2 regions of the Bradyrhizobium sp. RT6a genome follow, and region 2 is predicted to be linked to the other one. Evidence: predicted binding sites of a transcription regulator. Region 2 holds the regulator's gene; the other holds the start of a gene.

Region 1 (7,723 bases), on a different contig from region 2:
GGAAGATCTCGTGTGGCGCAGGCATCGGCCGCGATCGTCGTGCGCAGGCCGAGGTCGAGCGCGGCGCGGGCGGTCGAGCTGACGCACATATGGGTCATGAAGCCGGCCAGCACGATGTTGGTGCGTCCGGTTGCGGCCAGTCGGACCTGCAGGTCGGTGCCGGCAAAAGCGTTCGGCAGCGCCTTTTCGATCACGGCTTCACTGGCGAGCGGCGCCACGTTCCTGACGATCGCGCCGCGCGCGGCCTCACGGTCGAACAGGCTGCCCGCACGTCCCTTGTGCGCGATATGGAAGATCGCAGCGCCGCTCGCCCTCGCGCGGGCGAGCAGGCGCGCGGCGGCGGCGATCGCGGGCTCCGCATCCGGCAAGGCGAGCGGGCCGGCGCAATATTCGTTCTGGATGTCGATCAGCACGAGGCAGGAATCGGCGAGCCTGGGCGGATTGAGATCGGCGCCGGACAATTCAAGCAGGGTTTTTGGAGCGGTCATGCGGGTCGGGCCTTCCTAAGAAATATCGGACGGCGTGACACTAGCGCGGCCGGGGCCTGCCAATGTGCAGGACTATTGCAGCATACGGCTGCAAATTTGCAGGAGACCTGCTAGGCTCATCGCCATGAACTGGGACGATCTGCGCATCATCGCCGCGGTCAGGGACGAGGGCACCTATGCCGGCGCCAGCGCACGGCTGCGCATCGACGAGACCACCGTCGGCCGCAGGCTTGCACGGATCCAGCGCAATCTCGGCGTGCCGCTGTTCAATGCGGTGGACGGCCAGCGCCGGCCGACGCGCCATTGCGAGGCGGTGCTGGCGCATGTCGAGGCGATGGCCGCACATGCCGCCGAGATCGGTCGCGTCGGCGAGAGTCTGGCTGGCCCGGTGGGACGCCTGCGTATCGCCTCCACCAACACGGTCGCCGAGGAGGTCCTGTCGCCGCGCGCGAGCGACTTCCTGCGCGCCAATCCGGGCCTGACGCTGCAATTCCTCACCTCGAGCGAGAACGTCAAGTTCTCGCGCTGGGAAGCCGATCTCGCTATCCGGCTGCGCAAGCCCGACAAGGGCGACTTCGCGATCTCCAGACTCGGTGACGTCAAGCTCTATTATTTCGAGCCTGTTACGACCGAGGGCGAGCCGATGCTGTGCGCCTATCCCGACGAGCTCGGTGCCATTCCCGAGATGCAATTCCTGCGCACGAAGAAAGCCCGCGCGCGCTGCGTCACCGACAACGTTCGCGTCATCCGTAACCTGATCCGCGCACATCAGGCCGCCGGCGTGTTGCCGGAGCACGTCTGCGCAGACTTGCTCGGCGATCGCCCCCTGCGCGCCACACTGCTGCCTGGGCGCCGCGACGTCTGGCTGCTGGTGCAGAACCATCTCAAGCGCGATCCGGCGACGCGGCTCACCATCGAATGGATCCGCCGCTGCTTCAGCGATCTCGCGCGCGGCTGATTGCGACCCGTGAACGCGATCCGCGAGCGGCGCGACCAAGCTATGGGATTGCGCGCGCGCGAGGGTTGCGTAATCTCGCAACGGCTACGGGCTTGATCAGGGCAGGCGCATGACCACTCTCCAGGAAACCATCCACCCGCAGCCCAAGGTGCGGGAATGGAAGGCGATCGTCATCCTGATCCTCCTGATCCCGGTGCTGTGGTCGCCGCCGTTCCTGTTTCGCTTCTTCCTGTTCCAGCCGTTCAACATCCCGTCCGGCTCGATGACGCCGACGCTGGTGGTCGGCGACTACGTCTTTGCCGCAAAATATGCCTATGGCTATGGCCGCTATTCGTTTCCTTTCGCGCCGTCATGGATCTCTGGGCGTTTCCGGGCCACCGAGCCCGCGTATGGCGACATCGTCGTGTTCCGGACGCCAAAGGACACCTCAGTCGACTATGTCAAGCGCGTGGTCGGGCTGCCCGGTGATCGCATCCAGATGCGGCAGGGCCAGCTCATCCTCAACGACCGCCCGGTGACACGCGTTGCCCTGAAGGCGGTGGTTGCCGGCTCCACCTGCGGCGTGGATGACGGTGCGAAGGCCAAGCGCTGGCGCGAGACGCTGCCGAACGGCGCGTCCTACGTCACGCAGGACTGCGTCGACAACGGCTACTACGACAACACCGACGTCTATACCGTACCGCCGGGCCATTTCTTCGTGCTCGGGGACAATCGCGACAACTCGAGCGACAGCCGCGTGATGTCGTCGATCGGATTCGTGCCGATGGACAATCTGGTCGGCAAGGTGACGCGGATATTCTGGTCGCTCGACCAACACGGCGAGCCGCATCTGGAGCGGCTGGGGAAGGTGTGGTGAGGCCCGCCCGCCATCCCGGGGGCATTGCGCGGCGCCTGCATGACATGAGTTCGTATCCTGGATGGAGCGCAGCGTAATCCAGGAGAACTGCCTGCGCCGGACACCGTGCCCCGGATTGCGCGGCGCTCCATCCGGGCTAAGGGCTGTGATCATGGGGCGCGCGAAGCGATCCTGCAAAAACAAAAACCCCGGCATCGCTGCCGGGGTTTCGCATTTTGTCGTTTGCCGGAATGGCTGGACTTAGAAGTCCATGCCGCCCATGCCGCCGCCCGGGGGCATCGCCGGACCGGCGCCGCCCTTCTTGGGCAACTCGGCGACCATGGCTTCCGTGGTGATCAGGAGCGCCGCAACCGAGGCTGCGTTCTGGATCGCGGTACGGACCACCTTGGTCGGGTCGATGATGCCCTTCTTGACGAGATCGACATATTCGCCGGTCTGGGAGTCGAAGCCGTAGGCGTACGACTTGTTCTCGAGGACCTTGCCGACGATCACGGAGCCGTCTTCACCGGCGTTGATCGCGATCTGGCGAGCGGGCGCGGAGAGCGCCTTGCGCACGATCTCGACGCCGGTCTTCTGGTCGTCGTTCTTGGTGCGCAGGCCCTTGAGCTGCTCGGAGGCACGGAGCAGGGCGACGCCGCCGCCCGGAACGATACCTTCCTCGACCGCAGCGCGGGTCGCATGCATCGCGTCATCAACGCGATCCTTGCGCTCCTTCACCTCGACCTCGGTCGCGCCGCCGACGCGGATCACCGCGACGCCGCCCGCGAGCTTGGCAAGACGCTCCTGGAGCTTCTCACGGTCGTAGTCCGAGGTGGTCTCCTCGATCTGCGCCTTGATCTGCGCCACGCGCGCTTCGATGTCGGCCTTCTTGCCGGCGCCGTTGACGATCGTGGTGTTCTCCTTGTCGATCATCACCTTCTTGGCGCGACCGAGCATGTTGAGCGTGACGTTCTCGAGCTTGATGCCGAGATCTTCCGAGATCGCTTGGCCGCCGGTCAGGATCGCGATGTCCTGCAGCATGGCCTTGCGGCGATCGCCGAAGCCCGGAGCCTTGACGGCCGCGACCTTGAGGCCGCCACGCAGACGGTTCACGACCAGGGTCGCAAGCGCTTCGCCTTCGACGTCCTCGGCGACGATCACCAGCGGCTTGCCGGTCTGCACCACGGCCTCGAGCAGCGGGAGCAGCTCGTTCAGCGAGGAGAGCTTCTTCTCGTTGATGAGGATGTAGGCGTCGTCCATCTCAACGCGCATCTTGTCGGCGTTGGTGACGAAGTAGGGCGAGATGTAGCCGCGGTCGAACTGCATGCCCTCGACGACGTCGAGCTCGGTCTCGAGCGACTTGGCTTCCTCGACGGTGATGACACCCTCGTTGCCGACCTTCTTCATGGCGTCGGCGAGGAACTTGCCGATCTCCGCGTCACCGTTGGCCGAGATGGTCCCGACCTGGGCGATCTCGTCGTTCGAGGTGACCTTCTTGGAGTTCTTGACGAGGTCCGCAACGACGGCTTCGACCGCGAGGTCGATACCGCGCTTCAGGTCCATCGGATTCATGCCGGCGGCAACCGACTTGGCGCCTTCGCGCACGATCGCCTGGGCCAGCACGGTGGCGGTGGTGGTGCCGTCGCCGGCCGCGTCAGCGGACTTCGAAGCGACTTCGCGCACCATCTGCGCGCCCATGTTCTCGAACTTGTCCTCGAGCTCGATCTCCTTGGCGACGGTGACGCCGTCCTTGGTGATGCGGGGAGCGCCGAACGACTTGTCGAGCACGACGTTGCGGCCCTTCGGACCGAGCGTGACCTTCACCGCGTTGGCGAGAATGTCGACGCCGCGAAGCATCTTGTCGCGCGCATCGACGGAGAATTTGACTTCTTTAGCTGCCATCTGGATTTTTTCCTTAGGTGTTTAACTGGATAAGAGAGGGGCTCTTAGGCCGCCTTCTTCTTGGAAGCGGGGACGTCGAGGACGCCCATGATGTCGCTTTCCTTCATGATCAGCAGGTCGACGTTGTCGATCTTGACCTCGGTGCCGGACCACTTGCCGAACAGCACGCGGTCGCCGACCTTCAGGTCGATCGGGATCAGCTTGCCAGCTTCGTCGCGGCCACCCGGGCCGACGGCGACGATCTCGCCCTGCGAGGGCTTTTCCTTCGCCGTGTCGGGAATGATGATGCCGCCAGCGGTCTTCTCTTCTGCGTCGATGCGCTTGACCACGACGCGGTCGTGAAGCGGACGGAAATTCATGCAGTTCTCCTAAGCTTTTGCACGAGTTGGGAATTTTGGATTGTTAGCAGTCTGTGCCGGCGAGTGCTAGCACAGGCACAGCTGAGATAAGGCAGGATTTTGGCGGGAGCAAGGGCTTGTAGCAGAAAAATAGCACTCGGAAGCGCTGCCTGCCAAAATCTCTTTCCATCGTTAATCGCGCTCGGCGCCCGTACTAGCAGGGAGCCGCATCTGCTGCTAACGCATTGAATTTCAACAGCTTGTTAAACTTTTGGGCTTGAGATGGATTGTCAGTTTGCGTCACATTTCACTCATGTGAGCGCATCTCCACCGGGTGGCTCGTAGGGCGCGTACCGGAAAGCCACCCCTTGAATATGCGCTCCTGCAAAGGAGGTTGGCATGGTCTCGCGAGTTGGGGTTGTTTCCGACGACTTCCGGAAACAGGTGCTGGGTTACGGGCTGACGACGGCCGAAATTCTCTACCGGATGCCGGATCATCGCTCGCTGCTCCAGACCTATGTCTGGCAGAACTACGACATGTTTCCGAAATTTCCAGCGCTGACGGATTTCCTGGCGTTCTGGCAGAAGAAGCTCGACGGTCCGCTATTCTCGGTCACGGTCGCGCATTCCAAGCTGATCAAGCCGGCCGAGCTGCGCGCGGTGGACGGCGTATTCCGGTTGCATTGAAGGCGAGCGCGGTGCTGTACGGCGGGTTAGCCTCAGCGAAGCCCACCGTGCTTCAACGGTTGCGGAAAGAACTGGTGGGTTACGTGAGCGCTAACCCACCCCAGGATCTCGCATTCTGTGCTAGCCTCTCCCCATAACAACAGGGGAGACCGCCCATGACCAAGAAAGCAAAATCGCGTAGCGCATCGCAGGCGGCGGTGAAGAAGCGAAGCGGGGCCAAACCCGCCGCACGATCCTCGGCGCGCAAGGCGGTGAAGGCGAAAGCCCGCACGACAACGGCAAAGTCATCCGTCAAGAAACCGGCGCGGCCCAAGCAGCGCATTGCGATCAGCCACCACCGCGAGGAAGACTTTAAGGCCGACGGCCTCCGTACCTACGCGAAGTATCGCGATCTCGGCATCGCCGCCGCGAGCCACGGCCTCGCGCAGGCGCACGTGATCCGGCTGCAAGGCCCTTGCAATCCGGACGAGGTGTCGAAGCTGCACTTCCACGACGTCGAATTCCAGATGGTCTACGTGCTCAAGGGCTGGGTGAAGACCTATATGGACGGAGAGGGCGAGACGCTGATGAAGGAAGGCAGCGCCTGGACCCAGCCGCCGAAGATCAAGCACATGATCCTGGACTATTCGGACGACGTCGAGCTGCTTGAGGTGATCCTGCCGGCGGAGTTCAGGACGGTGGAGTTGAAGGCGTAGGCGAGGCGGAGATCAGCCGCGGTCGTTGCAATAGCGTTTCCACATCGCGCGATAGGCATCGTCCACCGCTTGCGCGTATGAGACGGGGTTGCCGGCGGCGGCAGCCCTGATCTGCCCGGGCAGTTCGCCGCGCAACTTATCGAGCTCGCCGATCTGCAACCCACGGCTCGCTGCGATTTCGACATAGGCCTCGTCGCTCTCCGCGACCCACTCCGGCAGGCCCAGCGCGGTGAGGATGGAACCGGCAGCACGGCTTGGCAGGCTGTGACCGAGCTTCGCCACCACCGGCACGCCCATCTGCAAGGCTTCCCACGTGCTGACGCCGCCATTCTGCGGGAATGGATCGAGGCCAATATCGACGCGATTGAACGCTGCCAGATGTTCGTCTCGTGACGTGGCTCCGAGCAGATCGACGCGTTCGGCCGGCAGCCGGCAAGCGGCAAACCGCGCCAGCAGATTGTCGCGGACCAGCTGAGCGTCCAGCGCAGTATCCTTGATCAGCAGTCGCGAACCCGGCACCCGCTCGAGAATCCTGGACCAGACTTCCACCGCCTCGTTCGAAATCTTGCTGATGCGGTTGAAAACACCGAATGTGATGAAGCCGTTCGCAATCGCCGGCGTCGGCGCCCGAGCAATCCCGGCCGGCAGCGGCGCCAACGTCACGAAGCACGGCAGGTCTACGATGGTCTCCGCAAACAGGTGCCGAACCGCGACAGGTATCGCGACCGGGTCCGAGAATAGATAATCGATCGTTGGCAACCCGGTGCCGGTACCGTGGCCCCAGCCATGCGCCTGGACAGGTGCCGGCTTGCGCGCAAACACACCGAGGCGGTTTCCGCTGGTATGGCCGGACAGATCGATCAGGATATCGACGCCATCGGCGCGGATCTGAGCGGCAAGGCGATCGTCGGACCATTGCGAGGCGTCGCGCCAGCGATCGGCGATCCCCTGAAATTCGCGAGTCGTCGCATCCGTTTTCGCTGAACAAGCATAGCACACGATCTCGAACTGTGCCCGATCATGGTGCTGTAGGACCGGCTTGAAAATGAACGCCGCTGAATGTGTGTGAAAATCCGACGAGACATAACCCAGCACCAGACGGCGATTTGGATCGCGGCTGTTCTCATGCGGTGCCGCCGCTGCCGAAGCGATCTTCGCACCAATCTGCTCCCACCATACATGTCGCGCTTGCTGATGCTGCGCAACGCTGGCGTCCGCCACAAAATCGAGGGTGAATATCTTGCTCGAGATCGTGCTCTGATCAGGCTCGATGTCGATAGCTCTGTCGAAACTGGCGAGGGCTTCGTCGACCCGGCCAAGTGCCGCGAGACATTGGCCGAGCAGGCTGTGAGCCTGAGCGAAGCCGGGATCGGTCGCGAGAGCCTTCTCGCAATCGGACAGTGCTTCGGCAACTTGCCGGGTCAGGAGCAAGATACTGGCCCGCCACAGCCACCCATTCGCGTCGCCGGGTGCAAGCGCGATTGCTCGATTGCAATCCGCCATGGCTTCATCAAATCGCTGAAGTTCTCGCAAAGCAACGGCGCGGGTCGACAACGCCGAGGCATAGTCAGGCTTGACCGATAGCGCGCGGTTTAAGCTTGCGATCGCCTCGTCATAGGCGCGCAGACGGCAGAGCGCCCAACCCCGGCCGTTATGGGCTTCGGAAAGTCTTCCGTCGATTGAGAGCGCCTTGTCGTAGCTCTCGAGCGCTTCCTGGTAAAGTTCGAGGGCCGCGCTCGCGTTCCCGAGATTGGATAGCGCTAAGGCGTAATTGGGTCGCAAGGCCAGGGCCTTCCGATAGCTCTCGCGGGCATCGTTGT
Region 2 (7,723 bases):
TTGTCGTCGTCGACTTCGGTGAATTCCGCGTCGACGACGTCGTCCTTGGCCGCATCCTTCTTGGCGTCGGCCTCGGCCTGCTGCTTGTACATGGCCTCGCCGAGCTTCATCGAAGCCTGGGCCAGCGTTTGGGTCTTGGCCTTGATCGCTTCGGCATCGTCGCCCTTCAGCGCTTCCTTGAGGTCGCTGACGGCGTCCTCGATGGCGCGGCGCTCGGTCTCTGCGACCTTCGAACCGTGCTCGGCCAGTGCCTTCTCGGTCGAATGCACCAGTCCGTCCGCGTCGTTCTTGGCAGTCACGGCCTCGCGGCGCTTCTTGTCCGCCTCGGCATTGGCCTCGGCGTCCTTGACCATCTTCTCGATGTCGGCTTCCGACAGACCGCCGGAGGCCTGGATGCGGATCTGCTGCTCCTTGGACGTGGCCTTGTCCTTGGCCGAGACGTTGACGATGCCGTTGGCGTCGATATCGAAGGTCACCTCGATCTGCGGCATACCGCGCGGAGCCGGCGGAATGCCCATCAGGTCGAACTGGCCGAGCATCTTGTTGTCGGCCGCCATTTCACGCTCGCCCTGGAAGACGCGGATGGTGACCGCGTTCTGGCTGTCCTCGGCGGTCGAGAACACCTGGCTCTTCTTGGTGGGGATCGTGGTGTTGCGGTCGATGATGCGGGTGAACACGCCGCCCAGCGTCTCGATGCCCAGCGACAGCGGGGTCACGTCGAGCAGCAGCACGTCCTTGACGTCGCCCTGAAGCACGCCGGCCTGGATCGCGGCACCGATCGCCACGACTTCGTCCGGGTTGACGCCCTTGTGCGGCTCCTTGCCGAACAGCTGCTTCACGACTTCCTGGACCTTCGGCATGCGCGACATGCCACCGACCAACACCACTTCGCCGATCTCGGCGGCGGTGAGGCCGGCATCCTTCAGCGCCTTGCGGCAGGGCTCGACGGTTTTCTGGACGAGGTCATCGACCAGCGCCTCGAACTTGGCGCGGGTAAGCTTCATCGTCAGATGCTTCGGGCCGGTCTGGTCCGCGGTGATGAAGGGCAGGTTGATCTCGGTCTGCGTCGTCGACGACAGCTCGATCTTGGCCTTTTCGGCGGCTTCCTTCAGGCGCTGCAACGCGAGCTTGTCGTTGCGCAGGTTGATGCCCTGCTCCTTCTGGAATTCGTCGGCGAGATAGCCGACCAGGCGCATGTCGAAGTCTTCGCCGCCGAGGAAGGTGTCGCCGTTGGTCGACTTCACCTCGAACACGCCGTCGCCGATTTCGAGAATCGAGATATCGAACGTGCCGCCGCCGAGATCGTACACGGCGATCGTGCCGGCCTTGGTCTTGTCGAGGCCATAGGCGAGCGCGGCCGCGGTCGGCTCGTTGATGATGCGCAGCACTTCAAGGCCCGCGATCTTGCCGGCGTCCTTGGTCGCCTGGCGCTGGGCGTCGTTGAAGTAGGCGGGCACGGTGATGACGGCCTGGTCGACCTTCTGGCCGAGATGGGCTTCCGCGGTCTCCTTCATCTTCTGCAAGATGAACGCCGAGACCTGCGAGGGCGAGTAGGTCTGGCCGTCGGCCTCGACCCAGGCGTCGCCGTTGGAAGCCTTCACGATCTTGTACGGAACGAGCTTCTTGTCCTTCTCGACCATCGGGTCGTCGTAGCGGCGGCCGATCAGGCGCTTCACTGCGAAGAACGTGCGCTCGGGATTGGTGACGGCCTGGCGCTTGGCCGGCTGGCCGACGAGGCGCTCACCGTCGTCCGTCACGGCGACGATCGAAGGCGTCGTGCGCATGCCTTCGGAATTCTCGATGACTTTGGCGTTCTTGCCATCCATTACGGCGACGCACGAATTCGTGGTGCCGAGGTCGATCCCGATGACCTTTCCCATGGTCCTATATCCTTGTTTTTGCGGCAGGCTGGCTGGGCCCAGAAGGCACCCGAACCGAAACCCCCTAAGATCAAACATTCGCGATATTGCGATGGTTGGGGGTCATATAGGAGGGGGGGAGGTGCCCGCAAGGACCGAACGCAAGTTTCGGCCGTGAAAACATTGGGTTTTGGAAGAACATATCCGGGCTGCACCGCCCTTGCGGGTGAGGAATTATTAACAGGTGCCGCGATCGGCGGCATCGGCTACCGCATTCCGCCCCGCCCTGTTGCGGCAAGTCCAAACCCGCTAAAAGGCGGGCAGCCGGCCGGGCTCGTCATCGGGCTGCCTCGCGCGACAAAGCGACCGGCCGGCCACCATCGAACGGCCTCAATGTGAACCAATCAGAGTGCCCATGAAGCTGATCCGCCCCCTCGCTGCGCTCGCCCTCCTCGTCGCCTCTGCGCTTCCGGCTCTGGCTGCCGACGCCGTTTTCCCGCCTGGCTTGCGCCTCGGCATGGTGCCATTGGTCGGTCTTAACACGGCCAAGACCTTTCCCGGCTTCGAGAGCGAGGACGGCAGCGTCAAGGTGCTGATCACAGAGCTGCCGCCGGCGGCCTATGGCGAAGTCGTGAGCGCCTTCAACTCCAATCCGGCCGGAGCCAACGGCGTCAAGCAGGACAAGATCGAGACGCCCGCCGGTCTTGCCTATTTCACCACTGAGAGCGGCAAGGCCGGCGAGACGCCGGTGCGGCGCTATTCGATGATCGTGCCGGGCGCCGGCTTCTCCGGCTATGTCGCGGTGCAGATCCCGGAGAATGCGATCAAGATCTACACCGACGAGGCGGTGCGGCAGATGTTCGCGAGCGTCGTCACCCGCAAGCAGGTCTCGGCCGAAGAGCAGATCGCGCTGATGCCGTTCAAGATCACCGATCTCGCCGACTTCAAGGACGTTCGCACGCTGGCGCCGGGCTCGAGCATCATCCTGGCCGACGGCGACGAGAGTACCGGCTATGAATCGAAGCCATTCATGATCCTCGGCGTGATCGGCGCCACCCCGCAGCAGGCCGACGACCGCGCCCGCTTCGCCCAGGAGGCGGCGCTCCAGATTCCCGGCGTGCGGGAGTCGCGCGTCACCATGTCCGAGCCGATCCGCATCAGCGGCCAGCAGGGTTTCGAGACCCGGATCGACGGCGTCAGCGGCAAGGACAAGACGCCGGTGACCGTGGTGCAGTGGATCCGCTTCAGCAGCGGCGGCGCCTCGCTGCGCATCATCGCCAGCGCCCCGCGCGAGCAGTGGCCGGCCGCCTTCACCCGCTTCCGCGCGGTCCGCGACGGCATCCAGCCGAAGGGCTGACCCGACACTAACCGTCGTCCCGGCCTACGCCGGGACGACGATGATATCCGGTCAGCAGCCCAACGACTCACCAAAGCCGGCTGCATTTTCGGGCTTCTGTTCGTATACGAACGGAACTAGGCTCCCCTTCCGTTGAGTTCATCCTAGAGGGAGGCGAATGATGCTGGATCGGCGACAAGTCTTGGCGGCGCTCGGGACGAGCGCTCTCGTGGCCCTCGCGCCAACCGCAATTCTGGCAGCTGCATCGATCAAGCCGGACGATGCATCCGCGCTGCTCGTGATCGACGTACAGAACTGCTTCCTTCCCGGCGGCAGCCTTGCCGTGAAGGAAGGCGAGCAGGTGGTCCCCGTCATCAACAAGATCTCGAAAGCGTTTTCGAACGTGGTGATGACGCAGGACTGGCACACGCAAGGCCATATTTCCTTCGCGTCAGTCCACGCCGGCAAGAAGCCGTTCGAGACCGTCGATCTTCCCTACGGCAAGCAGGTGCTGTGGCCAGACCATTGCGTGCAGGGCACCGACGGCGCCGCGCTGTCGAAGGACCTTGCGATCCCGCACGCCGAGCTCATCATCCGCAAGGGTTTTCACAAGGACGTCGACAGCTATTCGGCCTTTCTCGAAGCCGACGGCAAGACCTCGACCGGCCTTGCCGGCTATCTGAAGGGGCGAAAGATCAAGCGCGTCTTCGTCGCGGGGCTGGCGACGGATTTCTGCGTCGCCTGGACCGCGCTCGACGCGCGCAAGGCGGGCTTCGAGGTCTATGTGGTGGAAGACGCCTGCCGCGGCATCGACAATCAGGGCTCGCTCGCAAAAGCCTGGGCCGATATGGCCAAGGCCGGCGTGAAGCGGATTCAGTCCGCGGATATCGCGGCGAGCGCGTAAGAGGCGCGACCGAACTGCCAGACCCTCATCCTGAGGAGCGCACCCTTCGCGCGCGCCTCCTCACCATGAGGATCGATCAGTTGGCCGCGCCGTTCGGCTCGTTGCTGTTGGCGGGCGCGGCCTTGGCGCCGCCCTTGGCGACACCGACCAGGGCGGGACGCAGCACGCGCTCGCCGATGGTGTAGCCGGCCTGCATGACCTGCACGACGGTGCCTGCGGGCACCGACGCATCGGGCACCTCGAACATCGCCTGCTGAAAGTTCGGATCGAACTTCTGGCCCAAGGGGTCGAATTTCTTCACGCCGTGTTTTTCCAGCGCGCTGAGCAGCGAGCGCTCGGTCAGCTCGACGCCCTCGATCAGCGAGGCCAGGCCTGCATCGGCCGTCGCACGAGCTTCGGCCGGAACGGCATCGAGCGCGCGCTGGAGGTTGTCGGCGATGTCGAGCACGTCGCGGGCAAAGCCCGTGACGCCGTAGAGCTTGGAGTCTGCGACCTCTTTGGCGGTGCGCTTGCGCAAATTCTCCATCTCGGCCAGCGTCCGCAGCATGCGATCGCGCGCCTCGGCGGCTTCCTTCTGCAGGAGCTCGACCGAGCCGGGCTCGGGATCGTCGGGCATGATGTAGGGTTTTGACACCACGGGCTCGCCGGCCGCAGCACTCGTGTCTTCGGGTTGCCGGTCTCGATCGGTCATCGGCTCTCTTTTCGCATTCGTCTCAGGGGGTTTCTGGCCCGGATATCGTGCTTCGGGCGCCGAAAATCAAGCGCCCGTGATCGGGAGAGACGCCGGTCAGCCCCCCAGGAGCCGGCTGACGATGCGGGCAGCGTAGTCCACGGTCGGGATCACGCGGGCATAATTCAGCCGTGTCGGCCCGATCACGCCCAAAACGCCGACGATATGGCCGGCGGCATCCCGATAGGGCGAGATGATGGTGGACGAGCCCGACAGCGAGAACAGCTTGTTCTCACTGCCGATGAAGATTCGCACGCCTTCCGCGGTTTCGGCCCGGCCGAGCAGGTCGATCACGCCACGCTTGGTCTCGAGATCGTCGAAGAGCAGGCGAACGCGCTCGAGATCCTCCAGCGCATGCAAATCTTCGAGCAGATTGGCGTGGCCGCGAACGATCAGCTGGCGATCCTCGTTTTCGCCGCCCGACCAGCTGGCGATACCGGCCGAGATCACCTTGTGCGTCAGCTGATCGAGCTCGGTCCGCGCCTCTCCGAGCGCGGTCTCGAGCTCCAGCCGGGCCTCGGCCAGGGTCCGGCCACGGATACGTGCATTGAGGAAGTTACCGGCTTCAGTCAGCGCCGAGGATGGAACCCCCGGCGGGAGCGTCAGCACGCGGTTTTCGACCTGCCCGTCCTCGCCGACCAGGATCACCAATGCCTTTTCCGGTTCCAAGCGGACGAATTCGATATGTTTCAGCCGCGCATTGGATTTCGGCGTCAGCACGACGGCGGCTGCGCGGGTCAGGCCGGAGAGTCGCGTCAATGCCTCCTCGAGCGCAGCCTCGACCGATTGCGCGTGGCCGACGGAGGTCAACTGGCTCTGGATCGCCTGCCGCTCACTGTCATTGAGGTCGCCGACCTGCATCAGGGCGTCGACGAAGAACCGCAGGCCGAGTTCCGTCGGCAGCCGGCCGGCGGAGGTATGCGGGGCGTAGATCAGGCCGAGCTGTTCCAGGTCGGCCATGACGTTGCGGACCGAGGCGGGCGACAGCGGCATGGCAATCAGGCGCGAAATATTGCGCGAGCCCACCGGCTCCCCCGTCGCGAGGTAGCTTTCGACGATTTGACGAAAGATGTCGCGGGAACGCTCGTTGAGCTGGGCGAGGCCCGCGCGCGGCGCGATCAGATGGATCGGATCGTGATGGGCCACAGACGGTAACTCCTCTCAGATACAGGTAATTTGTCTATCCCTGCGGCTTCTGACAAGCGTGGCGTTCGCGGATTGAAAATCGGGGGTGAATAAGGCCTCGATCTTCCCCCTTGCCGCCCACCCTCACCCCACCTACAAGCACCGCCAACAGCCCCTTTCCGAGAGTTTTGGAGGATTTCCCATGCGGCCAAGCCGCCGTGCGCCCGACGAACTGCGCCCCGTGACGCTGGAGCGCGGCGTGGTCAAATATGCGGAAGGCTCGTGCCTGGTGAAGTTCGGCGACACCCACGTGCTGGTCACCGCCACGCTGGAAGACCGCCTGCCGCCATGGCTGAAGGGCCAGGGCCGCGGCTGGGTCACCGCCGAATACGGCATGCTGCCGCGCGCGACCTCGGAACGCACCCGCCGCGAGGCCTCCGCCGGAAAGCAGAGCGGCCGCACCGTCGAAATTCAGCGCCTGATCGGACGCTCGCTTCGCACCATCATTAATCTCGAAGCGCTCGGTGAGCGCCAGATCACGGTCGATTGCGACGTGCTGCAGGCCGACGGCGGCACCCGCACGGCCTCGATCACCGGGGCCTGGGTCGCCCTCGCCGATTGCATCACCTGGATGAAGGCGCGCAACATGGTCAAGGCCAATGTGTTGCGCGACAACGTCGCCGCGATCTCCTGCGGCATCTACAAGGGCACGCCGGTGCTCGACCTCGACTATGCCGAGGACTCCGAAGCCGATACCGACGCCAATTTCGTCATGACGGGCGATGGCCGCATCATCGAAGTCCAGGGCACCGCGGAACGCGAGCCGTTCACGGAAGCCGAGTTCCTGGCTCTGATGGCGCTGGCGCGCAAGGGCGTCGCGCGTCTCGTGGACTTGCAGAAACTGGCGGTAGCGTAGTCAATAGGCCGATGCATCGCCGAATCACCGGAAAGCTGGTCATCGCGACCCATAATCCCGGCAAGCTCGCCGAGATGAAGGAGCTGCTCGCGCCTTACGGCATCGAGGCGGTGTCGGCCGGCGAATTAGGCCTTTCGGAGCCGGAAGAGACCGGAAACGATTTCCGCAGCAATGCCGCGATCAAGGCCGTCGCGGCAGCGCAGGCGACGAAGCTGCCATCTTTCGCCGATGATTCCGGCATCGTGGTCGACGCGCTCGATGGCGCGCCCGGCATCTATTCGGCGCGCTGGGCCGGGCCGAACAAGGATTTTGACGCGGCGATGGCTCGGATCGAGCGGCTGTTGCAGGAGCGCGGCGCGACCACGCCCGCCAAACGCAAGGCGCATTTCGTTTCCGCGCTCTGCGTTGCATGGCCCGACGATCATCTCGAAGAGGTCGAGGCGCGCGTCGACGGCACGCTGGTGTGGCCGCCGCGCGGCACCGCCGGCTTCGGCTACGACCCGATGTTTTTGCCCGACGGCCATAGCCGCACCTTCGGCGAGATGGAGAGCATCGAGAAGCACGGCCTGCCGCCGCTCGGTCTCGGCCTGTCGCACCGTGCCCGCGCCTTCGTGAAACTGGCGGAGATCTGCCTTGAGCCGCGCTAAGGAAGCCTTCGGCGTCTACGTGCACTGGCCGTTCTGCCTGTCGAAGTGCCCCTATTGCGACTTCAACAGCCACGTTCGCCACGCCGCGATCGACGAGGCGCGTTTTGCGTCAGCATTCGCGCGTGAGATCGAAACGACCGCGCAACGTTCGCCCGGCCGCGAAGTCACCTCGATCTTTCTCGGCGGCGGAACGCCCTCGCTCATGC

The links. The regulator HrcA, encoded in region 2, represses chaperone genes, less so after heat shock. The targets are predictions, from matches to a motif close to GTTAGCACTCNCNNNNNGNGAGTGCTAAC.
Region 1: a site for HrcA is predicted at 4,585-4,613, ahead of ABIC03_RS12475 (co-chaperone GroES). Genes of this name have one in related genera too.

Annotation. Positions count from the first base shown of each region.
Region 1 is NZ_JBEPQC010000002.1:562,687-570,409, forward strand. Features, by position in the region: gene ABIC03_RS12455 (cysteine hydrolase family protein) at 1-488, opposite strand, end outside; gene ABIC03_RS12460 (LysR family transcriptional regulator) at 613-1,446, shown strand; gene lepB (signal peptidase I) at 1,556-2,302, shown strand; gene groL (chaperonin GroEL) at 2,543-4,183, opposite strand; gene ABIC03_RS12475 (co-chaperone GroES) at 4,228-4,542, opposite strand; gene ABIC03_RS12480 (usg protein) at 4,921-5,208, shown strand; gene ABIC03_RS12485 (cupin domain-containing protein) at 5,364-5,903, shown strand; gene ABIC03_RS12490 (O-linked N-acetylglucosamine transferase, SPINDLY family protein) at 5,916-7,723, opposite strand, start outside.
Region 2 is NZ_JBEPQC010000009.1:48,236-55,958, reverse strand. Features, by position in the region: gene dnaK (molecular chaperone DnaK) at 1-1,880, opposite strand, end outside; gene ABIC03_RS32720 (hypothetical protein) at 2,275-3,216, shown strand; gene pncA (bifunctional nicotinamidase/pyrazinamidase) at 3,377-4,099, shown strand; gene grpE (nucleotide exchange factor GrpE) at 4,176-4,790, opposite strand; gene hrcA (heat-inducible transcriptional repressor HrcA) at 4,887-5,975, opposite strand; gene rph (ribonuclease PH) at 6,157-6,870, shown strand; gene rdgB (RdgB/HAM1 family non-canonical purine NTP pyrophosphatase) at 6,882-7,517, shown strand; gene hemW (radical SAM family heme chaperone HemW) at 7,504-7,723, shown strand, end outside.